Regions from separate parts of the Streptomyces sp. NPDC085866 genome, predicted to be linked through region 2. Evidence: riboswitches for the same ligand, from Rfam matches in the RefSeq annotation. Region 2 holds a riboswitch; the other holds the start of a gene.
What was found. A riboswitch is a leader RNA that binds a small molecule or an ion and turns the genes downstream of it on or off. The one in region 2 is predicted to bind cyclic di-AMP.

Region 1: another riboswitch for cyclic di-AMP. It lies ahead of ACIF83_RS25835 (transglycosylase SLT domain-containing protein); the one in region 2 lies ahead of ACIF83_RS16165 (transglycosylase family protein).

Annotation. Positions count from the first base shown of each region.
Region 1 is NZ_JBITSQ010000010.1:132,258-135,307, reverse strand. It holds gene ACIF83_RS25840 (polyprenyl synthetase family protein) at 194-1,204, opposite strand; cyclic di-AMP (ydaO/yuaA leader) riboswitch at 1,704-1,919, shown strand; gene ACIF83_RS25835 (transglycosylase SLT domain-containing protein) at 1,923-2,411, shown strand; gene ACIF83_RS25830 (HAD family hydrolase) at 2,447-3,050, opposite strand, start outside.
Region 2 is NZ_JBITSQ010000006.1:96,625-99,674, forward strand. It holds gene eno (phosphopyruvate hydratase) at 1-691, opposite strand, end outside; gene ACIF83_RS16165 (transglycosylase family protein) at 1,067-1,756, opposite strand; cyclic di-AMP (ydaO/yuaA leader) riboswitch at 1,761-1,929, opposite strand; gene ACIF83_RS16170 (transglycosylase family protein) at 2,113-3,050, opposite strand, start outside.

The DNA of each region.
Region 1 (3,050 bases), on a different contig from region 2:
CCGCCATTCTCACCCGAATCGGTGAGGAGTGGTGATTTCCGTGGTTTCCATCTGACCAAATCGGCCGTGAGGAAGCGTCAGACCACGGAGCCAACTCCGTGTACGCCTGCGGTATGACACACGAGGGCGGTGCCTCCCCCGACCCGTAGGGGTCGTGCGGGAGACACCGCCGTCGAGCCAGGTGCGCGACGGGTCAGCCGGCCCGGTGCACCACCGCGTCGCACAGCTCGAGCAGCGCCGCCTTGGCGTCGCAGTCCGGCAGCGGGGCCAGCGCCGCCCGCGCCTCCTCCGCGTACCGGACGGTGTCCCGGCGGGCCTGCTCCAGCGCGGGGTGCGCGCGCAGCGCGGTCAGCGCCTCGGCGTGCCGGGCGTCGTCGCTGAGGTCGGAGTCCAGCAGCTCGCACAGCGCGATGTCCTCGGCCAGGCCGAGGCGGGCGGCCCGCTCGCGCAGCCGGAGCACGGGCAGCGTCGGGATGCCCTCACGCAGGTCGGTGCCCGGGGTCTTGCCGGACTCGTGCGAGTCGGAGGCGATGTCCAGGACGTCGTCCGCGAGCTGGAAGGCGACTCCGAGCCGTTCGCCGTACTGGGTGAGGACGTCGACGACCGTCTCGTCGGCGCCGGACATCATCGCGCCGAACCGGCACGACACGGCCACCAGGGAGCCCGTCTTGCCGCCGAGCACGTCCAGGTAGTGGTCGACCGGGTCACGGCCGTCCGAGGGGCCCGCGGTCTCCAGGATCTGCCCGGTGACCAGCCGCTCGAACGCGAGGGCCTGGACCCGGACCGCCTCGGGGCCGAGGTCGGCGAGGATCTGGGAGGCGCGGGCGAAGAGGAAGTCGCCGGTGAGGACCGCGACCGAGTTGCCCCAGCGGGTGTTGGCGCTGTCCACGCCGCGCCGCACGGACGCCTCGTCCATGACGTCGTCGTGGTACAGCGTGGCGAGGTGGGTCAGCTCCACGACGACGGCCGACGGCACGACGCCCGGCGCGTACGGATCGCCGAACTGCGCCGCGAGCATCACGAGCAGCGGCCTGAACCGCTTCCCACCGGCCCGTACGAGGTGCTGCGCGGCCTCCGTGATGAACGGGACCTCGCTCTTGGTGGCTTCGAGCAAGCCTTCCTCGACAGCCGCCAATCCGGCCTGGACATCGGCTTCCAGAGCCTGGTCCCGCACGCTCAGCCCGAACGGCCCGACGACGGTCACGAGGGGTCTCCTGTCTGCTGGTGTCTGCTGGCGATTACACGGTTTGTCGATAGGTCGTTGCCATCACTCAAGTCAGCGTATCCGGTCCTGTTTCGATCACCGATAGCGCCCACCGGTCCAGCCCGGGCGGTATCGGATCACGGCCGGTATGTTTTTGATCATCTGATAAGTGTGGGTACACAACGACTTAACAGGATCTCGCCCGATTTGTCGCGAACCGCGCGGCGGGCGAGGTACTCCTTTTGCGCCACACCCGGCGAATCTCCCGAATCCCCCATGTCTGATTTGATACTCTTTGCCATTTCGTGAATTGGGTCACGCGCGCCCATGAATCGGCCACTCGGCACCACCCCCGTTCTCCCCTTGCCGCATTGGCCAGTTGAGCGTTGGCAACCGCAAAGGATCAAGTGCCCCATTCGGAACAGATCAAGGTCAAATGCCTCTTTGGGTGAATCCAGTACTTGTTCCTGACATGTGCTGTCGCATAGCTTCCGGGCCAGTCAGACGAACGCCGAATCCTGCCGCGTCTGACACCACCCATCGACGAACTCATTCGTACGGCAGGAGCGGGGGACCCAGGTAAGCCGCCTGACCGGACGACGCACGTCGCGCCGGGACGGCTAGGGGTGAAGTCGTGCCTCCCCCCAGAGGAACGGCCGGGCACCTCCCCGCCCGAACCCGACAGCTCACCTCGCAGGCGACGGAGAGGAACGTCCCCATGCCTGTTGCCGCTCAGCCCCGCCGCACCCGCACCAACCGCCTCGTCCGCAAGTTCGCCGTCATCGGCACCGGCGCCGCCGTGCTCGCCCTTCCGCTCATCGGCGCGACCAGCGCCTCCGCCGCCACCCCCACGGCCGCCACGGCGTCCACCACGCTCGCCGGGTACCCGAACAACCTCGACGGCTGGATCCGTGAGTCGCTCGCGATCATGGCTCAGAAGGGCATCCCGGGGACGTACAACGGCATCTACCGCAACGTCATCCGCGAGTCGTCGGGCAACCCGGCGGCCATCAACCTCTGGGACTCCAACGCGGCCAAGGGCATCCCGTCCAAGGGCCTGCTCCAGGTCATCGACCCGACGTTCAACGCGTACCACGTGGCCGGAACGTCCTACGACATCTACGACCCGGTCGCGAACATCACGGCCGCCTGCAACTACGCGGCCGCGCGCTACGGGTCGATCGACAACGTCTTCGGCGCCTACTGACCGGCGCCCACGGCGGGCCACTACTGATATCCCGGTCAGTCGGTCGGGAACAGTCTTTCGAGGACGACGGCGATGCCGTCGTCCTCGTTCGACGTGGTGATCTCATCGGCGACGGCCTTGAGTTCGGGGTGGGCGTTGGCCATGGCGACACCCCGTCCGGCCCAGTCGAACATGGGGATGTCGTTGGGCATGTCGCCGAAGGCGAGCGCCCGGTCGGCGGCGATCCCCAGGTACTCGGCGGCCAGCGCCAGCCCCGTCGCCTTGGTGACCCCGCACGGCTGCAGTTCCACGGTCCCGGGCCCCGACATCGTGACCGTCGCCAGCGAGCCCACCGCCGAGCGAGCGATCGCCGCCAACTCGTCGTCGGACAGCGTGTGGTGGCGCAGCAGCACCTTGCTGATGGGCTCGCACCACAGGTCGTCGCGGCGGCCGACCTGCACGGCGGGCAGGGTCGGGTGCGGCATCAGATACCCGGGTTCGATCAGGGTGAGCCCTTCCACACCGTCCTGGTCGACGGCCGCGTAGACCTGCCCCACCTCGGCCTCGATCTTGCCGAGCGCGGTCTCGGCCAGTTCCCGGTCCAGCCGGACCGACCACAGCAGACGGTCGGCGCCGGCGTCGTAGACCTGCGCGCCCTGC
Region 2 (3,050 bases):
CCTGCTTGATGGCCTCGAGGATGAGGTCGAGGGCCTCGCGGTTGGAGCCGAGGTTCGGGGCGAAGCCGCCCTCGTCGCCGAGGCCGGTGGACAGGCCCTTGCCCTTCAGGACCTTCTTGAGGGTGTGGTAGACCTCGGTGCCCCAGCGCAGGGCCTCGGAGAAGGACTCCGCGCCGATCGGGGCGATCATGAACTCCTGGATGTCCACGTTGGAGTCGGCGTGCGAGCCGCCGTTCAGGATGTTCATCATCGGCACCGGCAGCAGGTGCGCGTTCGGGCCGCCCAGGTAGCGGAAGAGCGGGAGGTCGCTGGCCTCGGAGGCGGCGTGGGCGACGGCGAGGGAGACGCCGAGGATGGCGTTGGCGCCGAGGGAGCCCTTGTTGTCGGTGGCGTCCAGGTCGAACATGGCCTGGTCGATCAGGCGCTGCTCGGTGGCGTCGTAGCCGACCAGCTCCGGGCCGATCTGCTCGATGACGGCGAGGACGGCCTTCTCGACGCCCTTGCCCTGGTAGCGGTTCGGGTCACCGTCGCGCAGCTCGATGGCCTCGAAGGCGCCGGTGGAGGCGCCGGACGGGACGGCGGCACGACCCGTGCTGCCGTCGTCGAGGCCGACCTCGACCTCGACCGTGGGGTTGCCTCGGGAGTCCAGGATTTCCCGGGCTACGACGACGTCGATGGACGGCACGAGCATCTCCTTCGTGGATGTGACGCTGGTTGTGCGGGGCTTGTGTGCCTTGCGCCTAGAGCCTAACCGTCCCGGGGGCGTCGGCCACCGACCGACCGTCCCGTGGACAGGGAGGGACAGGGAGACCGTACCTATTGTTCAGGCTCGGAACAAAGGGGCTTGTGAATGAGGCCCGGCCGAAGAGTGGGGAAACAGGCGGGGAGAGAGGGGAAACGGGGCGGGGAAACAAGGCGAGGAGACACAAACAACCCCGCCCCGGCGCGTACGGGGGAACACGCGCCGGGGCGGGGAGCCCGTGGGGACGGGGGGACGACCCTCACGAGGCCTTCAGAGTGGGGGCAGGCCTTGTGAGAGCACTGTGGTTCCGGTGGGAGCCAGGTGTCACTTCAGGTGCAGCTGCTGGCCCGGGTAGATGAGGTTCGCGTCCTCGACGATGTCCTTGTTCAGCTCGAACAGCTTCTTCCAGCCGCCGTTGACCTTGTGCTTCTCGGCGATCGCGCCGAGGGTGTCACCCTTGACCACCTTGTACTCGCCGTCACCCTTCTTGACCTTCTTGCCGGTCGGGGTGGTGACGGTCTGGCTCGCGGCCGGGCGCTCGGCGGACCGGGAGGCGGCCTGCTGCTCGGTGGCGCGGGTGGTGGTCGTGGTGGTCTTCGAGGAGCTGCTGCTCGACGGGGCCGCCGCGGTGCCGCTGTACGGGGTGCTCGACAGGCCCGTGCCGCAGACCGGCCAGGCGCCCTTGCCCTGGGAGGCGAGGACCTTCTCGGCGACGGTGATCTGCTGCTGCTTGGTGGCCAGGTCGGCGCGGGCGGCGTAGGCCGTGCCACCGTAGGCGGCCCAGGTGGAGGCGGAGAACTGCAGGCCGCCGTAGTAGCCGTTGCCGGTGTTGATCGCCCAGTTGCCGCCGGACTCGCACTGGGCGACCGCGTCCCACTCGGAGGCGGTGGCGGCGGAGGCGTTGCCGGCCGCCATCAGCGGGGCGGCGACGGCGGCGCCGGTGACACCGGCGAGCGCGATGACACGGGTGGCCTTGAACGGACGACGGTGCTTGCCCTTGCCGGAGAACAGCATGGATCGATCCCCTCACCGACGCCTGCGAGGTGAGCTGTCGGGTTCGGGCCGGTTGAGTTGCCCGGCCGCGACCCTTACGGGACGCGGCTTCACCCCAAGCCGGTACCGACATCAACTGCCGGTCCCGGCACTTACCTTGGGTCCCCCGCTCCTGCCTACGGCGCATGACGCGACGACTGTTCCCGGGCAACCGCTGGCAGGACTCGGCGTTGCGGATGCCGGGGCTCGTGGTGACGAGCGGCCTTGACCGTAGACAGGCGATCGGCGGAATTTCAAAGACGATCAGGGCTTCTGAGACTCATCCCACACTTTCGCCAAAACGGACATTAAGGAGCGAAGCGGGGCGTCAACTCCCGCTACTTATCGCCCTTTTCGGCACCGACTTTCAGGGTCTGACCGGCACTGATGTGGTTCGGGTCGGTGCCGATGGCCTTCTTGTTCTCGGCGTAGAGCGCGTGCCATCCACCGTCGAGGTCAAGGGAGTCGGCGATGGAGACGAGGGTGTCGCCCTCGCGGACGGTGTAGGTGCCCGGGTCGCGGTCGGCGTGGCGACCCGACGGGGTGTCGCTCTGACCGTTTGCCGTACTTTCGTCCGCACTCGCACCGCGGTGACGTCCGCCACTGCTGAGGGCGCCGGTGTCGACCAGGCTCCAAGAGCTGCTGGTCTGCCACGAATTGTCCGAGTCTTCCGTTGCGGGATCCGTAGTGACGGACTCGCCGCCCTGGACATCCCCGGAGCCGGGCGATACGGATTTGTCGGACTTGGGAGTGTCTACCCCCTTGCCGGAACCCTTGGAGTCGGCACCCTTGTCGGCACTCGGGGACGGCATGGTCGTCGCATCCGAAGAAGAGTCGGACGAGGGCGACGAGGAGGACGAATCCGGCAGATCGGACGGGTCGGAATTCTCGTCGGAACCGGAATTGCCGTCCTGGTTGGACGAGTCCGAGGACGTGGAGGAGTCACCGGATTGCGCCGAGCCCGAGTCGGAGCCCGAGACGCCCGTGTCGACATCCACGGAGCCGGACTTCGAGGTCATGCCGGCGAGCAGGGCGCAGGTGGCCCAGGGAGTGGTGCCCTGGTCGGCGAGAATCTTCTCGGCGACGGCGATCTGCTGTGAACGGCTGGCCTGGTCGGCGCTGGAGGCGTACTTCGTGCCGCCGTACTTGGCCCAGTCGCCCTGGGATATCTGCAGACCGCCGTAGTAACCGTTGCCGGTGTCGGCACTCCAGGAGCCGCCGCTCTCGCACTCGGCCACCTTGTCCCATGTGGTGCCGTCGGCCGCGTTGGCGCTCG